DNA from 2 places in the Variovorax sp. 38R genome. Region 1 is predicted to be linked to the other one. Evidence: predicted binding sites of a transcription regulator. Region 1 holds the regulator's gene; the other holds the start of a gene.
What was found. The regulator sigma-54, encoded in region 1, starts transcription at its own class of promoters, with help from an activator protein. The targets are predictions, from matches to a motif close to TGGCANGNAANCTGCTTT.
Positions count from the first base shown of each region.

Region 2: IG196_RS20070 (CmpA/NrtA family ABC transporter substrate-binding protein) is a predicted target of sigma-54. The motif match lies at 2,092-2,109, and genes of this name have one in related genera.

Region 1 is NZ_CP062121.1:302,403-309,922, forward strand. Features, by position in the region: gene argS (arginine--tRNA ligase) at 1-575, shown strand, start outside; gene IG196_RS01325 (SPOR domain-containing protein) at 590-1,360, shown strand; gene IG196_RS01330 (thiol:disulfide interchange protein DsbA/DsbL) at 1,515-2,159, shown strand; gene lptA (lipopolysaccharide transport periplasmic protein LptA) at 2,279-3,001, shown strand; gene lptB (LPS export ABC transporter ATP-binding protein) at 2,998-3,795, shown strand; gene rpoN (RNA polymerase factor sigma-54) at 3,813-5,405, shown strand; gene IG196_RS01350 (phospholipase D family protein) at 5,416-7,011, shown strand; gene IG196_RS01355 (LysE family translocator) at 7,016-7,520, opposite strand, start outside.
Region 2 is NZ_CP062121.1:4,353,035-4,360,554, forward strand. Features, by position in the region: gene tsaD (tRNA (adenosine(37)-N6)-threonylcarbamoyltransferase complex transferase subunit TsaD) at 1-592, opposite strand, end outside; gene IG196_RS20065 (nitrate regulatory protein) at 693-1,958, shown strand; gene IG196_RS20070 (CmpA/NrtA family ABC transporter substrate-binding protein) at 2,277-3,524, shown strand; gene ntrB (nitrate ABC transporter permease) at 3,545-4,471, shown strand; gene IG196_RS20080 (ABC transporter ATP-binding protein) at 4,468-5,277, shown strand; gene IG196_RS20085 (type IV pili methyl-accepting chemotaxis transducer N-terminal domain-containing protein) at 5,303-6,595, opposite strand; gene IG196_RS20090 (MFS transporter) at 6,856-7,520, shown strand, end outside.

The DNA of each region.
Region 1 (7,520 bases):
CCGACTACGTGCTGCACACCATGGTGCGCGTCATGAAGGGCGGCGAAGAGGTCAAGATCAGCAAGCGCGCCGGCAGCTACGTCACGCTGCGCGACCTGATCGAGTGGACCAGCACCGACGCCGTGCGCTTCTTCCTGCTCAGCCGCAAGCCCGACACCGAATACACCTTCGACGTCGACCTCGCGGTGACCAAGAACAACGACAACCCCGTGTACTACGTGCAGTACGCCCACGCGCGCATCTGCTCGGTGCTCGCGGCCTGGGGCGGCGACGTGGCCACGCTCAAGGCGGTCGACCTGTCGCCACTCGACAGCCCGGCGGCCCAGGCGCTCATGCTGCTGCTGGCCAAGTACCCCGCCATGCTGACGGCCGCGGCGAAGGATTTCGCTCCGCACGACGTGACTTTCTACCTGCGCGAACTCGCGGCCAGCTACCACAGCTACTACGATGCCGAGCGTATCCTGGTGGACGACGAGCCGGTCAAGCTGGCGCGTCTTGCACTCGTCGCAGCAGCTGCGCAGGTGCTGCACAATGGCCTCGCGATCCTCGGCGTCAGTGCGCCGAGCAAGATGTGAATCACCCTCTGAACATGAAGAAGACAAGCAGACAACGCGGCAACATCGTCATCGGGCTCATCATCGGCCTGGTGCTCGGTCTGGGCGTCGCCCTGGGCATCGCGGTCTACGTCACCAAGGTGCCGATCCCGTTCGTCAACAAGACGCAACGCGGCGGTGCCGAGCAGGACGAAGCCGAAGCCCGCAAGAACCGCGACTGGGACCCGAACGCACCGCTGGCCGGCAAGGCCGGTGCGCCCAAGCCGGCCGCCACGCCGCCGGCCGCCACGGCCACCGGCCCGGTGAACCCGATCACCGGCGCCCCCGTCACCGTGGCACCGGGCACGCCGCCCACCGCTGCCGCGCCCGTCACCGCGCCCGCCCCCGTGGTGGTGGCGCCCAAGCCGGCGCGCCCGGCGCCGGTGCCGGCCGAAGCCAACGCCCTGCCGTCGTCGAACGATCCGCTGGGCGACCTCGCCCGGGCCCGTTCGGGTGGCGGCAGCACGACCACCGCGTCCGCCGCGCCGAGCCACACGGCCGCCGCTGCACCGTCGCCGTCGGGTGCCGACCCCTTCATGTACTTCGTGCAGGCCGGCGCCTTCCGCACCACCGACGACGCCGAGGCGCAGCGCGCCAAGCTGTCGCTCATGGGCGTCGAGGCCAAGGTCACCGAGCGCGAGCAGGCCGGTCGCACGGTCTACCGCGTGCGCGCCGGCCCGTTCAACAAGAAGGACGACGCCGACCGGCTCAAGGAACGGCTCGACGGCGGCGGTCTCGAATCGGCGCTGGTGCGCGTGCAGCGCTGACCGACGTCTTTCTTGAACAGCCTTTAAGCTCTCGCCCGCGCGGCATCTGCCGCACGCTGTTTTTGTCAATTCCAGCGCCTCGGGCGCGCCGCCGACGGGGAACTCCCTGCGGCGCGCCGGCTCTGTCTGCGGTACCCACAGGAGAACCTTTTCCATGAAACGTCGTGACTTTTCGCTGGCCGCCACTTCGATCGGGCTGCTTTCGCTGGCTGCCGTTCCGGCACACGCCCAGCGCGCCCCCAAGGCCGGCACCGATTTCCTCGTGCTCGACAAGCGCGTGCCGGTCGATGCACCGGCCGGCAAGATCGAGGTGGTCGAGTTCTTCTCGTACAACTGCCCGCATTGCAACGACTTCGAGCCCTCGCTCGAAGCCTGGGTCAAGGCAGCCCCGAAGGAAGTGGCGTTCCGACGCATTCCGGTGCCCTTCGTGGGCAACGACGTCGAAGCCAAGCAGCGCCTGTACTTCACGCTCGAAGCGATGGGCAAGCTGGAGGAATACCACTCGAAGGTGTTCGCCGCGATCCACGCGCAGCGCCAGAACCTGAACGGCGAAGCCAACATCCAGGCCTGGGCCGAGCGCGCCGGCCTCGACGGTGCCAAGTTCAAGGAAACCTTTGCGTCCTTCGGCGTGGCCAGCAAGGCCCGCCGCGCGGCGCAACAGACCGAGGCCTACAAGGTCGCCGGCGTGCCAGCCCTGGCCGTGGCAGGCCGCTGGTATGTCGACGGCGAAACCGCCGGCAGCATGGCCAAGGTGCTGCAAGTGGCGACCTTCCTGACCGGCGAAGCCAAGAAGGGCTGACCCCCGACGACCTGTTTTCTGGTCGAATGCAAGGCCCGCTTCGGCGGGCTTTTTCATTGGCGGCGGTGGGCAATCACCGTCCCACGCATACAATGTTTCAGAGCAAGTTTCGTGCCTTTATGACATTGCCCTCCATCCCCACATTCCCCACCCTTCGTCGCCTCGGCCGCCTGGCTTTCGGCGCGCTGGTGCTGGCCGGAGCCGCCTCCGGCGCCCTGGCTGAAACCGCCGACCGCACCAAGCCGATGAACATCGAGTCCGACTCGATGCGCTACGACGACCTGAAACAGACCAGCGTGTTCACCGGCAACGTGCTGGTCACGAAGGGCACGATCATCATCCGCGGTGCGCGGCTGGACGTGCGCCAGGACGCCGAGGGCTACCAGTACGGCGTGGTCACGGCGGCGCCCGGCAAGCTGGCCTATTACAAGCAGAAGCGCAACGCCGGCGACGAGTGGATCGAGGGCGAGTCGGAAGTCATCGAGTACGACAGCCGCGCCGACAACGTCAAGTTCATCCGCCGCGCCGTCATGCGCCGGCTGGTGGGCGCCACGGCCAACGACGAGAGCAGCGGTGCGCTGATCGTCTACGACCAGAGCAACGACACCTACACCGTCAACGGCTCCCTCGTGCCGCCGAACGCCGGCGTCTCGGGGGGCAGCGGTGGCCGCGTGAAGGCCATCCTCACGCCGAAGGCCGCCGCGGCCCCGGCGGCGGGCGGCTCCGCACCGGCAGCCGGCGGCAAGAAGCCCGCCGCTCCGGCACCCACCCCCGCGCCCGGCGCCGGGCTGCGCCCGAGCACCACGCTGGGCGGCAGCACCGATGGGGAAGGGCGCAAGTGATCGAAACCGCAGGAACCCAGACGACCGCCGACGGCGTCCCCGGCAGCCGCCTCGTGGCGCGCGGCCTCAAGAAGAGCTACGGCAGCCGCACGGTCGTGAAAGACGTTTCGCTCGATGTGCAGAAGGGTGAGGTCGTCGGACTGCTCGGCCCCAACGGCGCGGGCAAGACCACCTCGTTCTACATGATCGTCGGGCTGGTGCGCGCCGATGCCGGCGAGATCACCATCGACGGCGAGCCCATCGCCCACATGCCCATTCACCGCCGCGCGCGCATGGGCCTGAGCTACCTGCCGCAGGAAGCCTCGATCTTCCGCAAGCTCACGGTCGAGGAAAACGTGCGTGCCGTGCTCGAGCTGCAGCGCGAGCCCGACGCCAACGGCCGCATGGTGCCGTTGTCGAAGCAGGCCACCGAAGAGCGACTGGCCGACCTGCTGTCCGACCTGCGCGTCGATCACCTGCGCGATTCGCCCGCGCTCGCGCTGTCGGGCGGCGAGCGCCGCCGCGTCGAAATTGCACGCGCGCTGGCCACGCAACCGCGCTTCATCCTGCTGGACGAGCCCTTCGCCGGCATCGACCCGATCGCCGTGATCGAGATCCAGCGGATCATCAGTTTCCTGAAAGAGCGCGGCATCGGCGTGCTCATCACCGACCACAACGTGCGTGAAACGCTGGGCATCTGCGATCACGCGTTCATCATCAGCGACGGGCACGTGCTGGCACAAGGCACACCCTCGGAGATCGTCGACAACGCCGAGGTACGCAGGGTGTACCTGGGCGAGCACTTCCGCATGTAAGGGAGGGGCGCGTCTCCATGAAGCAAGGGCTGTCCCTTCGCGTCTCGCAGCATCTGGCGCTCACGCCGCAGCTGCAGCAGTCCATTCGCCTGCTCCAACTCTCCACGCTCGAACTGAGCCAGGAGGTGGAGCAGATGCTGGACGAGAACCCGTTCCTCGAACGCACCGCGGAAGAAGCGGCGCGCGAGGAATTCGGGCTCGATGCTGTCGACACGCCCGTGCCGCGCGACGACGGTGGTGACAGCGGCGAGGGCGATTTCGCGCCGTCCGCCCCCAGTGCCTCCACCGCTTCCAGCGAAGCGACCACGTCCACACCGGAATCCGACGGCCCCGCCGCCGAGATCACCGAGCGCGAGCCCGACTGGGAAGGCGACGGCACCGTCGAGATGGCGCCCGACGACAGCGAGTGGGGCAGCGACGCGCCCGCACGCCAGAACAACCTCGGCGATGACGAGCGCGCCGACGCCACCGAACTCGCGCGCAGCCAGGAGTCGCTGCAATCGTTCCTGCACCGCCAGGCGCTGACCCTGCGGCTCAACGAAAACGACTGCGCCGCGCTGCGCTTTTTGATCGAATCGCTCAACGACGACGGCTACCTCGAAGACTCGCTGCCCGCATTGGCCTCGGGCCTGGCGGGCGACGACAACGACCAGTTCGACGACCTCGTGCACCACTTTCAGGTGGCGCTCGGCCTGCTGCAGAGTCTGGAGCCCGTCGGTGTCGGCGCGCGCGACCTCGGCGAATGCCTGAGCATCCAGCTGAAGGCGCTCGCGAACGAAGACGAGACCGAGGCCGAAGCGCTCGTGCGCAAGACCGCCATCGCGATCTGCAAGCAGCCGATGGAGCTGCTCGCGCGGCGCGACTTCAAGCGCCTGGCCACGCTCACGCGCACGAACGAAGAGCTGGTGCGCTCGGCGCTGCAGATCATTGCGCGCCTGGAGCCCAAGCCGGGCCGCCGTTTTGTCGACGTCGAACGCAACATCGTCGTGCCCGACGTGATCGTCACCAAGACGGGCCGCGGCACCAACATCAAGTTCCGCGTCATGCTGAACCCCGAGGTCATGCCGCGCCTGCGCGTGCACGACATCTACGCCGGTGCGCTCAAGGCGCACAAGGGCGAGGGCAGCCAGGCGCTGTCGCAGCGGCTGCAGGAGGCGCGCTGGTTCATCAAGAACATCCAGCAGCGCTTCGACACCATCCTGCGCGTGAGCAACGCCATCGTCGAACGGCAGAAGAGCTACTTCGTGCACGGCGAACTCGCGATGCGCCCGCTGGTGCTGCGCGAGATCGCCGACGAGCTGGGCCTGCACGAATCGACCATCTCGCGCGTGACCACCGCCAAGTACATGTCGACGCCCTTCGGCACCGTCGAGCTCAAGTACTTCTTCGGTTCGGCGCTGGGCACCGAGACCGGCGGCAACGCGTCGAGCACAGCAGTGCGCGCGCTCATCAAGCAGTTCGTGAGCTCCGAGAGCATCAAGAAGCCGCTGTCCGACAGCCAGATTTCCGAGATGCTGAAAGAGCAGGGCATCGAGTGCGCGCGCCGCACCGTGGCCAAGTACCGCGAAGCGCTGCGCATCGCGCCCGCCAACCTGCGCAAGGCCCTGTAGAAAGCCGACGATGACCCGTCGCCTGCTGTCGCGCTGTGGGCATTGGGTTTTCGTCATCGCGGCGGCGTTGCTGTTCACCGGCTGCGCCACGCTGCCCGACGAAGCACCGCGCGCACCCACCCAGGCCATCGCCGTCTCGGCCGACACTGCGCTCGGCAAGATCGCGCTGGCCTCGCAGCCCGACCCCGACCTCAGCGGCTTTCGCCTCATGCCCGGTGGCGACTTCGCCTTCGACACGCGGCTGCAGCTCGCGCGCCGCGCGCAGCGCACGCTCGACGTGCAGTACTACCAGATCGAGAACGACGAGACCGGTCGCTACCTGCTGCGCACCCTGCGCGACGCCGCCCAGCGCGGCGTGCGCGTGCGCCTGTTGATGGACGACCTGTACACGTCCGGCGAAGACGAGCTGCTGCTCGGCCTGGCCGCCACGCCGAACGTGGAGCTGCGCCTGTTCAACCCGTTCCCGGCCGGGCGCGGCAGCCTGCTCAAGCGCTTCACCGCGTCGCTGTTCGACTTCAGCCGCGTCAATCGCCGCATGCACAACAAGCTCTTCATCGCCGACGGCGCGATGGCGGTGGCGGGCGGGCGCAACATCGGCAACCAGTACTTCCGGCGCACCTCGGGCCAGAACTTCATCGATCTCGACACCTTCGTCACGGGCGCATTGATCCCGCGCCTGGGCGTGCTGTTCGACCAGTACTGGAACAGCCCGCACGTGCGCCCGATCGGCTCCGTCGTGCGCACCGACCTGCCGCGCGAAGAACTGCAGCGCCGCTTCGACGCCGCCACCGGCCCCGACACCACACCCCCGCCGCCCAAGCCCGCGCCCAACGACCTGCTCGGCTACAGCCCGGTGGCCGACGACCTTGATGCCGGCAAGCTCGGCCTGATCTGGACCACCGCCGAGGCGTACGCCGATTCGCCCGACCGCGTGATCGGCAAGACCGCGTCGTATGGCGGCGTGCCGCTGCTCGATGTCGACAGCGTGCGCTACAACGTGGTCGAGCAGATGCGCCGCGCGCGCAGCGAGGTGACGCTGGTCTCGCCCTACCTGATCCCGGGCGCGTCGGGGCTGGAGGTGATGCGCGAGATCCGCGGGCGCAACGTGAAGATCAGCGTGGTCACCAACTCGCTCGCGGCCACCGACGAGCCGCTGGTCCACACCGCCTACCGCCGCTACCGCGCCGACATGCTCGCGCTGGGCGCCGAGCTGCACGAGCTGAGTTCCGCGCGCACGCGGCGCAGCGTGCGGCTGGGTCTGTTCGGCACGTCGGTGGGGCGGCTGCACGCCAAGTCGGCGGTGATCGACCAGCGCATCCTGTTCGTCGGCTCGATGAATTTCGATCCGCGCTCCGAGATCCACAACACCGAGATCGGCCTGTTCATCCGCAGCCCCGAGATGGCGCAGCAGACCTTGAAGCTGCTCGACGTGCTCAAGCAGCAGGGCGCCTACCGGTTGCGGTTTGCCGAAGACTCGCGACGCATCGAGTGGGTCAGCGAGGAAGGCGGCAAGACCACCGTGCTGCACGAAGAACCCGACTCGGGTTTCTGGGACCGCACCATGCTCGAGCTGCTGTCGCCGCTCACGCCCGAGAGTCTGCTGTAGCGGCTCAGGTGCCGCGCACCGCCGACCACACGAGCCGCAGGCCCAGCAGTCCCATCACGCCGCCGGCCGCGCGGTCGATCCAAGTCTTGTAGCGCAGGTAGGCCGCGCGCGGCGCGGCCGAGGACAGCGCCAGCGCGACGATCGCGTACCAGCCCGTCTCGATGCAGAAGATCACCGCCGGCACCGCGAGCGCCAGCACCAGCGGCACCTCGCGCGGCAGGAAGGCCGCGAAGATGCTCGCGTACACCACCGCCGTCTTCGGGTTGCTGACCTGCGTGGCCAGGCCGAGCAGGAAGGTGCGCCCACTGCGGCCTTGCCCGCGCGGCGAGGCGTCCGTGTCGGGCGTGATCGCGAGCGGCTGACGCGCGCCGCGCCAGATGCGAAAGCCCAGGTAGATCAGGTACGCGCCGCCGAAGGCCTTGATCGCGAGGTACAGCCCCGGCACCGCGAGGAACGCCGCCTGCAGCCCGGCCAGCGCCGCGATCGAGAACGCCAGCCCGCCGGCACCC
Region 2 (7,520 bases), 2.8 Mb from region 1:
CCGCGGCATCGCCCTCTTCGGCCAGCTTCGCGAGCCAGGGGCCGCCGGGGTACGGCAGGCCCATGAGCTTGGCGCTCTTGTCGAAGGCCTCGCCGGCCGCGTCGTCGATGGTTTCGCCGAGCAGTTCGTAGCGGCCCACGCCGTCGACCCGCATCAGCTGCGTGTGGCCGCCCGACACCAGCAGCGCCACGAACGGAAATTCGGGCGGGTCGGCGCTCAGGAACGGCGACAGCAGATGCCCTTCGAGGTGATGCACGCCCAGCACCGGCTTGCCCAGCGCCACGCCGAGCGCACAGGCCACGCCCGCGCCCACGAGCAGCGCACCGGCCAGGCCCGGGCCGCGCGTGTAGGCCACCACGTCGATCTCGGCGAGCGAGCGCCCGGCCTCGGCCATGACGGCTTCGGTGAGCGGCAGCACGCGGCGGATGTGGTCGCGGCTGGCCAGCTCGGGCACCACGCCACCGTAGGCCTGGTGCATGGCGATCTGGCTGTGCAGCGCGTGCGAACGCAGCAGCGGCAGTGCGTCGCCGTGCGACTCGACCAGCGCCACGCCGGTCTCGTCGCAGGATGATTCGATTCCCAACAAGAGCATGGCGCCGAGTGTAGGGGTCGCCCGTCGGCGGCGCCCGCGAAGGGGCAAGCGAGGCACGGAAGTTGCACGAGTGAGGTGCGCCCTCCCCACTTCCCCACGAATGACCTCCGGCCTGAACTTCCTGATCGCCGCGCGCCGATGCGAGATCGACGCGCTGGACCAGCTCGCGCGCACCAGCGAACTGGTCGGCGCGATCGGGCGGCTCGTGCATGCGCTGCAGCGCGAGCGCGGCATGTCGAACGTGTTCCTCGCCTCGCACGGCGGGCGCTTCGCCGACCAGCGCGGTCCGCAGATCGCCGAATGCCTCGCGCTCGAGCAGCAGGTGCGCGCCGGCTTCGACCGGCTCGAAGCCGAGCACCACCGCGTGGTGGGCGCCGGCCACGGCGCGCGCCTGTTCAGCCGCATCGCCTGGGTGCTGCCGGGCCTGGACGCCCTGCCCGCGCTGCGCCAGCGCATCGACGCGCTCGACCTCCAGCCGGCACAGGCCGTGGCCGCCTTCGCCAAGCTGGTCGCCGGCCTGCTGGCCGTGGTGTTCGAAGCGGCCGACGGCGCCACCGACCCCGAGATCTCGCGCCTGCTGGTGGCGATGTTCAATTTCATGCAGGGCAAAGAGTTCGCGGGCCAGGAGCGTGCCTTCGGCGCCGCCGCGCTCGCGCTGGGCCGCGGCGACGAGGCGCAGCGCCAGCAATGGCGGCACCTCATCGAGTCGCAGGAGCGCTGCTTCCAGGTGTTCATCGATTTCTCGGGCGACGCGGTGCGCACGCTCTGGCACGACAGCCAGTCCGACGCCGTGCTGGCCGAACTCGAACGCCTGCGCCGCAAGGGCGCCACCTCGGTGCCGGCCGATGCGCTGCTGAGCCAGGCCTGGTTCGACTGCTGCACGCGGCGCATCGACGCCATGCAGACGGTCGAGAACCGCCTCTCCGCCGACCTGCGCGCGCTGTGCGACCACAAGACCGCCCAGGCCCGCAGCGAGCTGGCCGCCTACCGGCAGCTGCTCGGCACGCTGGCCCCGCAGGCCGGCGGTGCGCTGTTCTTCGACGATGCCCAGCAGGCGCAGGACGCCACGCCGGCGCAGCTCGGGCGCCACCTCGAGCGCTCGGTGCTCGACATGGTCCAGGAGCAGTCGCAGCGCCTGCAGGCCATGAGCGACGAACTCGACACCGTGCGTGCCTCGCTCAACGAACGCAAGATCGTCGAGCGCGCCAAGGGCCTGCTGATGGCGCACCGCCGCCTGAGCGAAGCCGAGGCGCACAAGATGCTGCGCCAGACCGCCATGAACCAGAAGCGCCGCCTCGTCGACGTGGCCGAGTCGATGCTGGCCATGGCCGACTACCTGCCGCTCGAGCCCGCACCGCGGCGCTGAGCCGGGCCGCTTGGATTGGTGCAGCGCACAACAGTTGTGCGTCGCCCGGGTTTGCCAGCCCGCAGGAACTTTCCCCTGCACCGGCGCGCCCTGCCAGCTATCTTTTCCATAGCTTCCACCGGCAGTTTCGGGCTGGCACACCGCTTGCATGGAGCTTGTCACAGACCGCAAGGTCTTGAGGCAGGTTGCACCCAACGGCGGGTGCGGCCCACCGAACCGGACAAAGGCGTCCCCATCCCGCAAGGGCTCGTTCACGAGCAGCCCCTGCGCGGTGCGGACGCCTTTTCGTTTTTGTCTTTCACTTCTGGAGCCCCGCCCATGTCCGATCTGCTGCTGAAAACCAAACTGAGCCGGCGCCGCGTGCTGCAGGCCGCCGCCCTCGGCGCCGTGGGCATCGACCCCGCGCTGCGCGCCGCCGTCTGGGCCCAGGGCTCGGACAAGCCGGAGAAGGAAGAAGTGAAGATCGGCTTCATCCCGCTGACCGACTGCGCCAGCGTGGTAATGGCTTCGGTGCTGGGCATCGACAAGAAGTACGGCGTGAAGATCGTCCCCAGCAAGGAAGCCAGCTGGGCCGGCGTGCGCGACAAGCTCTCCAACGGCGACCTCGACATGGCGCATGTGCTCTACGGCCTGGTCTACGGCATGCACCTGGGCCTGAGCGGCCCCAAGAAGGACATGGCCGTGCTCATGACCCTCAACAACAACGGCCAGGCCATCACGCTGTCGAAGAAGCTGGCCGACAAGGGCGCGGTCGATGCCGCCTCGCTCGCCAAGCTCATCGCCACCGAGAAGCGCGAGTACACCTTCGCCCAGACCTTCCCCACCGGCACGCACGCCATGTGGCTCTACTACTGGCTCGCCTCGGCCGGCATCGATCCGTTCAAGGACGTGAAGAACATCACCGTGCCGCCCCCGCAGATGGTCGCCAACATGCGCGTGGGCAACATGGACGGCTACTGCGTGGGCGAGCCCTGGGGCCAGCGCGCCATCATGGACGGCATCGGCATCACGGCCATCACCACGCAGGACATCTGGAAGGACCACCCCGAGAAGGTGCTGGGCTGCACCGCGGAGTTCACGAAGAAGTACCCGAACACCGCGCGCGCCGTCACGGCCGCGATCCTCGAGGCCAGCAAGTGGATCGACACCGGCCTGCAGAACAAGAACAAGATGGCCGAAACCATCGCTGACAAGAGCTACGTCAACACCAGCGTGGACGCCATCAACCAGCGCATCCTGGGCCGCTACGTCAACGGCCTGGGCAAGAGCTGGGACGACCCCAACCACATGAAGTTCTACAACGGCGGCGCCGTGAACTTCCCGTACCTGTCGGACGGCATGTGGTTCCTCACGCAGCACAAGCGCTGGGGCCTCTTGAAAGAGCACCCCGACTACCTGAAGGTGGCCACCGAGATCAACCGCATCGACATCTACAAGCAGGCCGCCGCCGCCACGCAGACGCCCGTCCCCAAGGACACGATGCGCAGCAGCAAGCTCTTCGACGGCACCGTCTGGGACGGCAAGGACCCGAAGAAGTACGCGGACTCGTTCAAGTTGCACGTTTGATGCACGAGGAGAAACACACCATGGTCAGCGCTGTCTTTCACTCGCCCCTGAACGCATCCCTCCCTCTCCCGCATGCGGGAGAGGGCCGGGGTGAGGGTGCGGCCCACGCCAAGGCTGCCCCACTCCCCCGCGCGGAGAAAGAGAAGAAGCCACGCACGCCTCTCGACCTGCGCGCCTTCTGGATGCGTGTGCTCCCGCCGTTCCTGGGTTTCGGCCTGCTCGTGCTGGTCTGGGAAATCGTCGCCATGAAGAGCACCACCGGCTTCCCCACGCCGCTCGCCACCTGGCAGCAGGCGCTCACCGTGTTCAGCGATCCGTTCTACAGCAAGGGGCCGAACGACCAGGGCGTGGGCTGGAACGTGCTGTCGTCGCTGCAGCGCGTGGCGCTGGGCTTCGGGCTCGCGGCGGCGGTCGGCATTCCGGCCGGCTTTGCCATCGGGCGCTTCGAGTTCCTCTCGCGCATGTTCAATCCGCTCATCAGCCTGCTGCGCCCGGTGTCGCCGCTGGCCTGGCTGCCGATCGGCCTGCTGGTGTTCAAGGGCGCCAACCCGGCCGCCATCTGGACCATCTTCATCTGCTCGATCTGGCCGATGGTCATCAACACCGCCGTGGGCGTGCAACGCGTGCCCAGCGACTACATGAACGTGGCCAAGGTGCTCAACCTCAGCGAATGGAAGATCCTCACCAAGATCCTCTTTCCCGCCGTGCTGCCCTACATGCTGACCGGCGTGCGCCTCGCAGTCGGCACCGCGTGGCTGGTGATCGTCGCGGCCGAAATGCTCACGGGCGGCGTCGGCATCGGCTTCTGGGTGTGGGACGAGTGGAACAACCTCAACGTCGCCAACATCATCATCGCGATCTTCGTGATCGGCATCGTCGGTCTGGTGCTGGAGTTCGCGCTCATCAAGCTCGCCACCGCATTCACGTTCGAAGAGGTGAAGTCATGAACGACGACAACAAGTACATCGAGATTCATGACGTCGAGCAGGCGTTCAAGACACCCAAGGGCCGCTTCGTCGCACTGCGCGACGTGAACCTGAACGTGGCCAAGGGCGAGTTCGTCACGCTCATCGGGCACTCGGGCTGCGGCAAGTCGACGCTGCTGAACCTCATCGCCGGGCTGACCACGCCGACGCAGGGCGTGCTGCTGTGCGCCAACAAGGAGATCAAGGGCCCGGGCCCCGAGCGCGCCGTGGTGTTCCAGAACCACTCGCTGCTGCCCTGGCTCACCTGCTTCGAGAACGTGTACCTCGCGGTCGAGCGCGTGTTCGCGGCCACCGAAAGCAAGGCGCAGCTGCGCGAACGCACCGACGCGGCACTCGCGCTGGTGGGCCTCACGCCCGCCGCGCAGAAGCGGCCCGGCGAAATCTCGGGCGGCATGAAGCAGCGCGTGGGCATCGCCCGTGCGCTGTCGATGGAGCCCAAGGTGCTGCTGATGGACGAGCCCTTCGGCGCACTCGACGCTCTCACGCGCGCCAAGCTGCAGGACGAGCTGCTTGCCATCGTGCAGAAGACGCGCAGCACGGTCGTGATGGTCACGCACGACGTCGACGAGGCGGTGCTGCTCAGCGACCGCATCGTGATGCTCACCAACGGCCCGGCCGCCACCATCGGCGAGGTGCTGGCGGTAGACATCGCGCGCCCGCGCAACCGCGTGGCGCTGGCCGAAGACCCGGCCTATGTGCACGCACGCAAGGCGGTGATCGATTTTCTCTACACGCGCCAGGCGCATGTGGAGAAGGCCGCGGCCTGATCCAGCAGGCGCGGCACAACCGGCGTCAGGACATGATGACCTGCAGGCTGTGCTCGTACCACCCGGTCAGGCGCTCGAAGGTGTCCACGAGCGCCTCGCTGGAACGCACCAGCGTGGCGCGCCCTTCGGGGCTGTCGAGCGCCTGCACGCCGCCGACGAGGCGCAGCCACTCGTCGCGCGCGCTCACCAGCCCGGCGCGGATCTCGGGCGAGCTGAGCGGCGCACGCTCCAGCTCCAGCAGTGCGGCTTCGAATTCATTCATGGTCGGCAGCAGCCGGTCACGCGAAGCGCCGGCCGCGAGCGTCGAGGCCAGCAGCGCGTCCTTGGCGAGACGCTGCGCGCGCATGCGCTGCCGTCCGCAGATGTTGACGATGCGCAGCGCGCGCCGCGCACCCGAGGCCTCCAGCGCATCCGTCAGGGCCTCGGCCGCCAACAGCAAGGCCTCACCGCGCGCATCGATCGCAGCAAGCCCCGTCGACGCGGGCTTGGCGCCCAGCAACGCCGCCAACCCGTTCCACGCGGCCTGCACCTCGCCGAGCGCCTGCACGCCGGCCGGCCCCAGCTCGAGGGCCGCCAGATGATCCAGCGTCTGCTGCACCCGCTCGGTCGACTGCGTGCGCAGCACGCGCGCACGCTGCGCGTCGATGCCGGCCGCGAGCTGCGCCGCCACGCGTACCAGCCGCTGCGAGAGCATGCGCAGCTGGCCCGCGCGGTTGATCGCCTCGGCCCATTGCGCGGCCTCGATGACCGAGCGCGACACCTCGCCCAGCCGCAGGTTGGCGTGCATCGCGGCGCCGCGCAGCAAGCCGAAGGCTTCGTCTTCGCCGATGCCGCGCGCGGACATCAGCAGGCCCTTGGCGCGGTCGACCCACTTGCGCTCGTCCATGCGCGTGCGCAGGCCGTCAAGTTCAGTGCGCAGCGCGGCCTCGCGCGTCCAGCGGGCCTGTGCCTGTGCGGTCAGTGCGGCGAGCGCATCGACGCCCTCGTGGGGTACCCACGCGTGCACGCCCGCGGCCACGAGCGCCGCGTGCTGCGCGCCGTCCAGCGGCGCGCTCATCACGCCCAAAGCGCAGGGCGGTGCGCCGCGCCATGCGGCCAGCGCTTCGAGCAGCGCATCGAGTTGCGGTTCTGTTTCATCCAGATGCACCAGGACCATCGACGGTGCAAGCGCCTGCGTGCGCTGCACCAGCGTGTGGCAGCCCGCACGCCCCAGCACCGTGACACCCGCGACGCCCGCGGCATCGATCGACTGCTGCAGCAGCGCCGGCAAGGGCGCACCTTCAGCGGGTTCAGGGGAAAGGACGACGAGAAGGGACATGGCGGCAAGGAGTGGCAAGGCCCCGGAAGCATAGGTCACGCCAGCCTGCATTCGCAGGCACGCCTCTTGCGTCGAACAGGGCACGGTGTAACGAAGCACCGCTTTGGTGAGGCTGCAGGTTCCTGCATCCGCCCCGGCCGTTTCCAGGCCGGGCCCACCCCCATGCCGACGGCGTTCGCCGCCGGCCTCCCGACTCCACCCCTGTCCGTCGACACGGCCGCCTCCCGGTCGCGCCGCGGCTTTTTGCACGTTTGAACACCATGTCAGGTTTCAGGAATTTCTTGCAGTCAGGCCACAGTCCGACCCTGTTCGCGGCCTTCCTGTACTTCTCGTTCTCCTGCTGCATCTGGGTGCTCAACGGCGCCATGGCTCCCTTCATCGGCGAGACCTTCGACCTCTCGCCCGCGCAGAAGGGCCTGATGCTGTCGGTGCCGATCATCGCGGGCGCGCTCATGCGCTTTCCGCTGGGTCTGCTCTCGCAGTACATCGGCCGCAAGAAGGCCACGCTGGTCGAGATGGGCCTCATTGCCGTGGCGATGCTGTTCGGCTTCTTCTTCGTGAAGAGCTTCAACGACCTGCTCGCCATGGGCGTGCTGCTGGGCATCGCGGGTGCGAGCTTCGGCGTGGCGCTGTCGCTGGGCTCGGGCTGGTTTCCGCCGCAGCACAAGGGCCTGGCCATGGGCCTCGTGGGCGCGGGCAACGTGGGCACGGCGGTGTCGGTGCTGGTGGCGCCGCCGCTCGCCCTGTGGCTGGGCTGGCAGGCGGTGTACGGCGTGGCCGCGGTCGCGATCCTGATTCCGATGGTGGTGATGGTGGTGTTCGCGAAAGAGCCGCCGGACGTCAACGCGCATTCGAGCTTCCGTGAACACATCGCCTGCCTGTTCGAAAAAGACGGCTGGGTCTTCAGCCTGATCTACGGCGTGAC